One region of the Ruminococcus sp. 8Y-12 genome, then DNA from elsewhere that is predicted to be linked to it. Evidence: a T-box and tRNA genes for the amino acid it is inferred to sense, from the RefSeq annotation. Region 1 holds a T-box; the other holds one or more tRNA genes.

Region 1 (5,528 bases):
TTGGCCTATTTAACAATGCAAAAGGGTATCTTTTTCTTACCATTTCTTAACATTCCCTTAAACACCTTGAATCACCCCATACATTGTGCTATAAATATAGCGTACTACGACCAATAGTACACTAAATACACGAAAAAGTAGGAAACGGAGGAACTATGATAGTGATTGATTATCAAAATCGAAAGCCGATCTATGAGCAGATCGTGGAGAAGTTCCAGACACTGATCATTACCGGCGCAATCGAACCGGATAGTCAGATGCCTTCTGTCAGGTCGCTGGCAGTAGACCTGTCGATCAATCCCAATACCATTCAAAAGGCATATTCCGTTTTGGAACAGGAGGGGTTTATCTATCCGGTCAAGGGACGGGGAAACTTTGTATCCGGAAATAGTGATCTGAAGATGAAGAAACAGGAGGCCTTCTTCCAGTCATTGCGTCAGATGGTATACAAAGGGAAGGAGCTGGATGTAAAGAGGGAGATCTTTTTGCAGAAGGCGGATGAATATTACAAGGAGGGCGCAAACGTATGATAGAGATTAATGGAGTGAATAAATCCTTTGGAGATATCAAAGCTCTGGACAATATCATCGCGACCATTCAGGATGGGAGTATTTTCGGACTGGTGGGGACCAATGGCGCTGGAAAAAGTACTCTGCTGCGCGTGCTCTGCGGCGTTTTGAAAGCAGATGCAGGCATGGCCCTGGTGGATGGTGAAGATATCTATGAAAATCCTTCTGCGAAGGAAAAAGTCTGCTTTCTTTCAGACACAGCTTATTTTTTTCCAAACGCAACCATAAAGACAATGGCTGACTATTACGGCATTGTTTATCCTAATTTTAATCAGGAAAGGTTTGGGGAACTGACAGAAAAGTTCGGACTGGACATGAAGCGGAAGATCAACACATTTTCCAAGGGAATGAAAAAGCAGGTATCCGTTCTTTTGGGTGTATGCACAGGAACCAAGTATCTGCTCTGCGATGAAACCTTCGATGGACTAGATCCCGTGATGCGCCAGGCGGTAAAGAGTATCTTTGCTTTAGAGCTGATGAACCGGGATTTTACACCCGTCATTGCATCTCACAGCCTGAGGGAGTTGGAAGATATCTGTGATCATGTGGGACTTTTGCACAGGGGAGGCATCCTGCTCTCCAAGGATCTGGAGGATATGAAGTTCCATATCCACAAGGTACAGTGTGTGATTCAGGATCCTGTGAAGGAGGAGGAACTTCTCACAGAACTTCATGTCCTGCAGCACGATAAGAGAGGCTCTCTGCTTACTGTTGTGGCCAGAGGCACCAAGCAGGAGATCATGATGAGTATTGAAGATAAAAATCCTCTGTTTTCAGAGGTTCTTCCGCTGACGCTGGAAGAAATCTTTATCAGTGAAACGGAGGTGGCAGGATATGACGTCAAAAATCTCGTTTTCTAAATTGATGAAAGAAGATTTTAAGAGGAGAAGCTGGCTGTTTGCAATTATCTCTCTGATTCTGTTTGTGACTCAGCCGGTTGCCCTGCTGATACAGATCGATGGCCTGATGGCCTCTGTGAGTGAGGGAAGCGCAAGTTTCAGGGATGTCCAGAATTTCTATCAGAATTTTATGGGATCAGGTGGCCAGGCGGTTCTGCTGGTACTGATTATGATCTTTGCCATTATCTGTGCAATGAGCGGGTACTCCTATCTTCACTCTAAGGTGAAACTGGATTTTTATCACAGCCTGGCTATTAAGAGGAAGAAGCTGTTTTTTGTTCAGTATGTGTCCGGACTTTTGATCTTTGCGCTCCCCCTTTTGTTCAGCACAGTTATTTGTGTGGCAATCGGAGGGCTGAATGGACTTTTGACCGGGGCGGGTATGATTATCCTACTGAAGGCTATGCTCTACCGAATTCTGTGCTTTCTTTTAATCTACGGTATTGCAATTCTGGCTGTGATGCTGACAGGAAAAACCATTGTATCCATCCTGGGTACAGGTGTATTTCTTCTATATGGCAGCATTATTGTCCTAACTATTGTCGGAATGGCTGCTACATTTTTCTCTACTTACATGGAGACAAGAAATCTGCAAGTTTTGGTTTACTATTTTTCACCGGCAATCCTGTGCGGTTATATCGACGGATTGACCAATTATGGGGACAATTTCAGCCTTAGGATCTGCGTCGGTATCGTTATCATGGTTTTAGAGACGGCAGCGGCAACCGGAATCTCTGTGTGGCTGCATGGAATCCGAAAGAGTGAGGCAGCCGACAAGGCCATTGCCTTTCCTAAGATTGAGGGAATCATCAAGGTACTCCTGGTAATTCCACTGTCTCTGATGGTGGGCCTGTACCTGTCTATGATGATGTCCAACAACCGTACGATCTGGTTCTTTGGCGGAATTGTGGTTGGAGTGATTGTCCTAAGTGCTGTGATTGAGTTTATTTACCATGTAAACATGAGGGAAATATTCGCCCATAAGCTTCAAATAGTGATTGTGGGTGCGGTAACGCTGCTCATTGCCTGTGTATTCAGGTTTGACTGGATCGGATATGATTCCTATATCCCCAGAAAAGAGGATATCAAGCAGATGGCGGTGTACAATTCCTATTTAAACGGAGCCATGGTATACCGCGTTACCCAGGAGGGCATTGCAACCAGTTATGATCAAATTACAGCCCTAAATGCCACACTTACAGAGAATATTGATCCTCTCTATGAGCTGGCCCAGGAGGGAGTTGAGTTTGCGGATAAGGCCACAGAGGGGGAACGGATGTCAATCAGTGTGGAATATCTGATGGACAGCGGGAAGAAGGTATACAGGAACTACTATATAAGCCTTGAGACTGCCCGTAGAACAATGGAAACTGTCTTGAGTGATGAGGCTTACAGAGAGAAACTGTTCCCAATTCTCAGCAAATCTGCTGACCAGGTTCGATCCTTTGCATTGGATAACATTCGGGGAAGTGAGTATCTGGACATGACCCAAGAAGAGAGGGATAAACTCCTGGAAATTTATACACAGGAACTCAGAAATGCAGAGGGCACAGAACTTACAGGAGAAGTAGTTGCTACGCTCAGTGTTGATTATGCAGTTGCCGATGGCATCATTTACGGTGAGAGCGGTTATCCGGTTTGCAGCAGTTTTAAGGAAACGTTGGCTTTTCTGAAAGAGGTTTTGGGATACGAGGTTACGAAAAATGTTAATGTCAGTGAGGTAGAGGCAATTCTGGTGTACAGCGAGGAGCAGGGAAACTATGATCCGGATGATCCGCGCAACAGATTTGACAAAACAGAGGACATCCAGGAGATTCTATCCAAGATGAAGGTGACTAACTACAATGGCTGGAGCTTTGAGTCCATGAGTTCCGGAGTGCAGGAACGCGCGCCGTACACCATTGAGATTCTGATGAAGAATCAAAACAGTATTTATGGCAACTGTAATTTTGATGTAAACGATATACCTGCCTGTGTGGGGGAAAGAAATTATAATTGAGGTGTTGACAAATCCGGGCTGGGTGTTATAATCAAGCGTAGATAGAGACAACACGCTGAAGAGACGAGTAGGGTGTGGAAGTATCCAGAGAGGGATGTGTTTGGTGGAAGCATCCTATATGGGAAACATCTGAAGACTACCTCTGAGTGGCCCCAATCCGGCCCGGTGACTCCGTTATCGTCCAATGAGAAGCCCAACAGGGCTAAACTAGGGTGGAACCGCGGTAAATATCGCCCCTTTCTGTACATTTGTGCAGAGAGGGGCTTTTTGTAGTACAAAGAGTTCTACTGTGTACGACCGAAAGGGCCAAACAGCTATAAATATCACGAGAAGAGGAGAAATGGCATGATTATTACTTTAAAAGATGGAAGTAAAAAAGAATATGCCCAGGCTATGTCCGTGTATGAGATAGCCAGGGATATCAGTGAGGGACTTGCGCGCATGGCATGCGCAGGGGAAGTGGACGGGGAAATTGTGGATCTGCGCACTGTGATTGACAAGGACTGCGGACTGAATATCTGCACTGCCTCAGACCCCAGCGGTCTGGCTGCTTACCGCCATACGGTATCCCATATTATGGCGCAGGCGGTAAAGCGCTTGTATCCGGATACAAAGCTGGCGATCGGGCCGTCCATTGCGGATGGATTTTACTATGATCTGGACCGAGAGACTCCGTTTACTGCACAGGATCTGGAGAAGATTGAGGCGGAGATGAAAAAGATCATCAAGGAGGCACTGCCGATTGAGCGCTTTACAAAACCCAGGGAAGAGGCCATTGCCTATATGAAAGAGCGTCAGGAGCCGTACAAGGTAGAACTGATCGAGGATCTGCCAGAAGATGCCGAGATCAGCTTTTATCAGCAGGGAGAGTTTGTTGATCTGTGCGCAGGTCCCCACCTTATGAGTACAAAGCCTGTAAAAGCTTTCAAACTCACAAGCCTGGCGGGGGCTTATTGGAGAGGTGATGAACACAACAAGATGCTCACCAGAATCTATGGTACGGCGTTTGGCAAAAAAGCAGAGCTGGAGGAATACCTGACGATGCTGGAGGAGGCCAAAAAGCGCGACCACAGAAAATTAGGGCGGGAGCTGGGTTTGTTTATGATGCACGATGCGGGTCCCGGATTCCCATTCTTTTTGCCAAAAGGTATGGTGCTGAAAAATACACTGCTGGATTACTGGCATGAAATCCACAGAGAAAACGGTTACCAGGAGATTGCTTCCCCGATCATTTTAAATAGAACGCTATGGGAGACATCCGGCCACTGGGATCACTACAAAGACAATATGTACACTACTGTAATCGATGAGCAGGACTATGCAATCAAGCCCATGAACTGTCCAGGCGGAATCTTGGTATACCAGGCAGAGCCCCGCTCTTACCGGGATCTGCCGCTGCGTCTTGGTGAGCTGGGTCTGGTGCATAGACATGAGAAGTCCGGACAGCTGCACGGACTCATGAGAGTTCGCTGCTTTACCCAAGACGATGCCCATATTTTTATGATGCCGGAGCAGATCCGCGATGAGATCAAAGGGGTGGCACGCCTGATTGATGAGGTTTACAATCTCTTTGGCTTTAAGTATCATGTGGAGCTGTCCACCAGACCTGAGGACAGCATGGGAAGCGATGAGGACTGGGAGATGGCCACAGAGGCGCTCAGGGGTGCCCTGGATGACCTTGGGCTCAACTATGTTGTGAATGAAGGGGATGGCGCTTTCTACGGTCCCAAAATTGATTTCCACCTGGAGGATTCCATTGGAAGGACCTGGCAGTGCGGAACCATTCAGCTGGATTTCCAGCTGCCCTTGAGGTTTAACCTGGAATACACAGGAGCTGACGGGGAGAAACACAGACCCATCATGATTCACCGGGTGGCCTTTGGCTCCATTGAACGGTTCATTGGTATCCTGATTGAACACTTTGCCGGTGCATTCCCCACTTGGCTGGCGCCGGAACAGGTGCGTGTGCTTCCCATTTCCGAGAAATACATGGACTACGCTAAAAAAGTAGAGAAGCAGCTGCAGGATAGCAAAATCCGTGCAGAGATTGACAACCGAAGT
Region 2 (5,528 bases), 1.5 Mb from region 1:
GATATCAAAAGCTTTGTGACAGTAGATTTCAATGCTCTGGTGGACATCATTGATCTGCTGGGAGGGATTGAGATCACCGTTACGGAGGAGGAATGTGTTCACCTGAACAACTACTGTGTGGAGACTTCAAAGGTAACGGGAAAAGAATACGAGAACCTTCCGGGCGAGGGCACGTATCTGGTAAACGGTGTGCAGGGAGTCTCCTATGCGCGTATCCGCTTTACAGCCGGCAATGACTTCAAGAGGACAGCGCGTCAGAGAGAGGTGGTTGCAAAGATTGTTGATAAGGCAAAGAAGGCAGATATCGGTACACTCAATGAGATCATGGATAAGGTATTCCCTATGATCAAAACCAATCTCAGCAAATCAGAAATTCTCTCCATGGGAATGAATATGCTGTCCTATGAGCTGGGTGAGACCACAGGTTTCCCGTTCACCCATTCAACAAACGGGGATGACGAGATTCCGGTAACCCTGGAGACAAACGTAGATCAGCTGCACACCTTCCTGTTTGACAATGAAGACTATGAGCCCTCTTCAGATGTAAAGGAGAGAAGCGATTACATCATTGAGAAGACAGGATTTACGGAGGACAGCGCCGCCAGCTCAGAGAACTATCAGGGAACCGGAGAAGAACTGGCCTCTAACGGAAAAGAGAATTCCACAGAGGAGGAGAGCGAGACGGAGGAGACACAGACTTCCGGGTATGGGGATTAAGCATACTGTGTAACAGTTCAGGTGGGGGGAGGTCTGTTACTTGTGTTACCAGCCGGACGTCACCCGGGCGTTGGCAGCTCTCACGCAAACACGTGCAACGCTCTGGGGAACTAACCGTTACTGCAACTAAGGACGCTCAGGAAAGCCTTCGCGTCCAAGTTTCCGTAAACGGTCATTTCCCCGCCGCTAAAAACGCACGTAAATTGTTTGCTTAGAGAGCTGCCAACGCCCGGGTGACTGTGTTCTAGAACCGAGAACTTCCCTCAATCTTGTTTGAAAATCGCCTGAGAGCACCACCTCCCGCCTATGGGAAACAGCTTCCTCCGGCGCAGGGCTATGCTTCGGGGACAATTGGCGAGCGTTTTAATGTAGATGAAATCCTCTGCCTACGGAAACTTAGTCGTGAGGGCTTTCCCGAACGACTTAGTTGTAGTTGGCAGATAGTTCATCGGAATGTTGCACGCGTCCCCGAAGCATAGCCCTGCGCCGGTGGAAGCGTCCTCTTATCAGCCCGTCTGAACGATTACCATACTTGTACAGAATGTGAAAAATACTAAAAAAAGTACTTGCAAAATTCTCCAAAAGTATATATAATAATCTAGGTCAGCGGTCATAAGTGGCCGCCAGATAAGCTGGAATAGCTCAGTCGGTAGAGCACTTCACTCGTAATGAAGGGGTCGAGAGTTCAAGTCTCTTTTCCAGCTTTGACAGAGAAGGAAAGAGTAGATGAGTATGTTCTTAGTAATATATTTATCTACTCTTTTGTTTTAATTATTAGAAAACGTTACTGTTCACACGTTCACAGTAACATGCATAAATCCATGCAAAATCGCCTTCGGCGATGGGATTTATGCACCCTTGAATCATTTTCTCACGGTCTGAGCAGTAAATGCTCAGACTTGAGTGAACAGTAATTAGAAAAAAGCTTGAGGAGGACAAAACTATGGAAATAGACGAGATTTTCAGCAGAATCCACAGTGGAAAGCTCTATTTCTGCAATGACGATGATCTGATGAGGCAGCAGATTGCATATTTGGATAAGGTGTATGACTTCAATCATTTAAAGCCCAGTCAGAGTAGGGAAAAAATGGAATTGCTGCGGGAAATGTTTGCAGAGATTGGTGAGGGGTGTTACATCGAAACTCCTTTTTACGCCAACTGGGGCGGCAAAAACGTGCATTTCGGCAGTCATATTTATGCCAATTACAACCTGGTCCTGGTGGATGACTGTGAAATTTTTGTGGATGACCATGTGATGATCGGGCCCAATGTGGTGCTGTGTACTGCAACACACCCAGTGGAGCCGAATCTGCGCAGAAAGCAGGCCCAGTATAATCTCCCTGTCCATATTCACGAGAATGCCTGGATTGGGGCCAACTGTGTGATTATGCCGGGGGTGTCAATTGGGGAGAATACAGTAATTGGGGCCGGAAGCGTGGTGACCAGGGATATCCCTTCCAATGTGGTTGCATACGGGAATCCTTGCCGAGTGATGAGGGAGATCACTGAGAAGGATAATAAGTATTATTATAGAGATCGTGAAATTGATATTGAGTAAAGAATGCCCCGCCTTGTCTGCTTTGGACAGTGCGGGGTTATTTTACGCTTAAATATACGGGAGAAGCGGTGTATGAGCCCTCCCAATGCGGGTATACTACTCATATGAGGAGGCTACGAATATGCAGATACTTTTTTTCGGAACAAAAAATTACGATGAGCTGTTCTTCAGAGAATTTTTGGAGAAGGGTCCCTATCATGACCTGGAGTTTACCTTTATTGAGCCAAATCTCACAAGGGAGACAGCTATGCTGGCGGACGGTTACGACGCGGTCTGCGCTTTCGTGAATATGGAGCTGGGCACACAGACAATCCGGCTCCTGAGCAAATGTGGTGTGAGACTGATACTTATGCGCTGTGCAGGCTACAATAACGTGGATCTGGACACGGCAAAGGAGTGCGGTATCACAGTGATGCATGTACCCAGCTATTCCCCGGAAGCTGTTGCGGAGCATGCCATGGCACTGGTACTCACTGCAAACAGACACATGCACAAGGCATATATAAAAGGACGTGAGAATGATTTCAGCCTAAGTGGACTGATGGGGGTGAACCTTTACGGAAAGACGGCGGGAATTGTAGGAACAGGAAAAATCGGAGCAGCCATGGCGCGCATCTGCCAGGGCTTTGGAATGAGAGTGATCGGATATGATTTATACCCCAATAAGGATTTGGATTTTGTGGAATATGTGGACTTTGAACATTTACTTGCAGAATCGGACTTGATCTCCCTGCACTGTCCGCTGCTAAAGACCAGCTACCACATGATTAATACAGAGACTATTCAAAAGATGAAGGACGGAGTAATGCTTGTAAACACCTCCAGAGGAGGACTGATTAAGACAAATGACTTGGTTCAGGGAATCCGGGACGGAAAGTTTTTTGCCGTGGGCCTGGATGTGTATGAGGAGGAGAATGGAAGTGTGTATGAGGATATGTCGGAACGGATTCTGGGGCACTCTACCATGGCCAGGCTTCTCTCCTTTCCGAATGTGATGGTGACGTCACACCAGGGATTCTTCACGAAAGAAGCACTGGAGGCCATCAGCGAGACCACTCTTGACAATGCACTGGCCTTTGTGGAGGGTAGGGAAAACGGGAACGAGCTGTAGAAGCTCTGCTATGGATTATTCTTTTATAGATAACAGGTTATTGATTTCGGAGATCTCTGATTTCAAATAACCTGTCTTTTCTTTTTCGCGGGTCATGGTTTCGGCGTATGAATCAGCCTTTCCCTGTTGTCCATTGTCAGAATACATCTTGTAATACATCGCAGCCTCATAGTAGCGGGACAGGGCATAGTATTCTTTCAATGTATCCGAAGCCTCTGCGCCGGAAACCTCATTGCTTACCGTCTTGCGCAGCATTTCACTGTAGTTTTGGTCCTGTAAATCCCAGGCAAAGCTCTGCTCATCGTATGAAATAACGTCACGAAACTCGTCCATAAGCGAATGAATTCCGCTGAAGAGAAAGAGCAGAAGGCTCAAAGACAAAAGCACAATCAAAATATCAGAAAGCTTCACTTTCTTGCATCTCATGGATGTTCATCCTCCTTTTCAGCAGTGTTTGTATTCCGTTTTCTGACAGGGAAGGCAGCTGTTGCAGATCCTTCTGGGTAAAACTGCAGTTAGTCTTAAGCATAAGATTGATTCGGTCTGTCATATCCTTCACAGCCAGTCTATGATTTTCCTTATAGTCCCCGGTGTCCTCTTTCATAAAGTAGTCTGAAGAAACGATCTCGAAGTAAAGAGCAAGGTTGGAGGCCAGGCTTTTTAGAGACCAGGTATCAGAACTGTCTAAATGAGTGATATTACCAATATAGTACATCACACTGCTGTAGCTTTGCGCAGCATTGGATATATCCTGATAGACTTTTAACTCTTTTCTAAGATAGAGATTATTTTGATTATAAAAGGCGGAAAGCTCCGGATAACGAGCCTCCTCGATATAGGCATCCATTGTCTGCACATAGGAAGGCAGGTTCCTGCCCAGGGAGGCAGACGTAACCGCCCGGTAGATATCCCAGGAACGGCTGTTTAATATGATTGCAGCTATATTTAATAGAATTAGAATAGCAATAATCGTTGTCTTGACGCTCAGATGGGCAAAGCGCTTACTGGTAGTATAGACATCTTGTTTTGTTTTTTCAAATTCCGCCTGATAATGGTGCAGGTTTTCCTGGTGTCTGCATCCTTCTGGGTTTGGGGTCCCGCAATACGGACATTTTTCATCCTCCAGGCTTAGGTTAGCGCCGCAAAAAGGACATTTCATGGCGTGTATTCCTCCTCATAATATTCTATTAACGCTTCCTTTGACATGTGGTATACTTGGGAAAGCAGGTTTTCACCCTCTTTGCGATAGCCTTCCACCAATTTTTGTTCCTTTTGTGTCATTCTTTCAAATGAATCCAGATAAAAGAGGGCATACAGAGAAAAGAGAACATCCTCTTTCTTTTGATTCCGGTAATCATGAATGATGGAATAGTCCAGGTAAGCCCAAAGAAAGGATGCATGTTTCCAACGGGACAAAGAATATTCTGAAGCCTCCGGGTTGTCTATAAATTCAAGAATAGAATCGTAATCACCGGATGCATACCAGGCATCCAGCTTTGGAAATGTGGCCCGCTCCCAGGCAAGCTGGGAGGCTTCTTTCGAAGCTTGCCGGACATCCTGAAAACGGGTGAAGGCATAGACTGCCATAACCAGAAGGAGGGTAATGAACAGGGCGATACCGATCCGTTTGATGGTACGCCGGGTTTCCTTTTTAAAGGTATCTTCCAAGACATCTGCAGGCACCTCCTCAAGGTCCTCCAAATCTTTTTGGATACTCTGTAATTTTTTCCTGTATTTCTTTTGTGCGCCGGGAATGTTAAGCGTGCCGCAGAAGGGACAGCAGGTCACGCTTTCATCTAACGGGGCGCCGCAGTTGGGGCATTTCATAGCTAAATCCTCCTCAGAAGCAGCCTTTTAAACAATTACTATAAGAATACAATAAAAATACTTGACTGTAAAGTAAGTTTATACTGTTTAATAACAGGGAAAGGAGGGATAGTTACGGTTCATACAGTTCTGTGCATTCACTGTGCAGAATGAACCGTAACGAGAGATATATGAACATAAAAGAAGCAGAAGAGCTGTCAGGGCTCACCAGGGCCAATATCCGGTTTTACGAAAAGGAGGGCCTCTGTGTGCCCAGGCGAAACCCAATCAATGACTACCGGGAGTATTCGCCGGAGGATGTACAGACGCTGAAAA

What was found. The T-box of region 1 lies ahead of thrS (threonine--tRNA ligase). A T-box ahead of a tRNA ligase gene usually reads a tRNA of that ligase, here a tRNA-Thr.
Region 2: it has a tRNA-Thr gene. The T-box ahead of thrS (threonine--tRNA ligase) is inferred to sense a tRNA for this amino acid. The anticodon was not compared.

The regions. Positions count from the first base shown of each region.
Region 1 covers NZ_CM176623.1:2,451,000-2,456,527, forward strand. Annotated here, with positions in the region: gene AC0THY_RS09025 (hypothetical protein) at 1-43, opposite strand, end outside; gene AC0THY_RS09030 (GntR family transcriptional regulator) at 156-530, shown strand; gene AC0THY_RS09035 (ABC transporter ATP-binding protein) at 527-1,429, shown strand; gene AC0THY_RS09040 (DUF6449 domain-containing protein) at 1,404-3,467, shown strand; T-box leader at 3,514-3,708, shown strand; gene thrS (threonine--tRNA ligase) at 3,813-5,528, shown strand, end outside.
Region 2 covers NZ_CM176623.1:3,956,778-3,962,305, reverse strand. Annotated here, with positions in the region: gene AC0THY_RS15905 (LCP family protein) at 1-717, shown strand, start outside; tRNA gene AC0THY_RS15900 (tRNA-Thr) at 1,349-1,421, shown strand; gene AC0THY_RS15895 (sugar O-acetyltransferase) at 1,661-2,275, shown strand; gene AC0THY_RS15890 (2-hydroxyacid dehydrogenase) at 2,397-3,386, shown strand; gene AC0THY_RS15885 (hypothetical protein) at 3,402-3,812, opposite strand; gene AC0THY_RS15880 (zinc ribbon domain-containing protein) at 3,784-4,545, opposite strand; gene AC0THY_RS15875 (zinc ribbon domain-containing protein) at 4,542-5,213, opposite strand; gene AC0THY_RS15870 (MerR family transcriptional regulator) at 5,384-5,528, shown strand, end outside.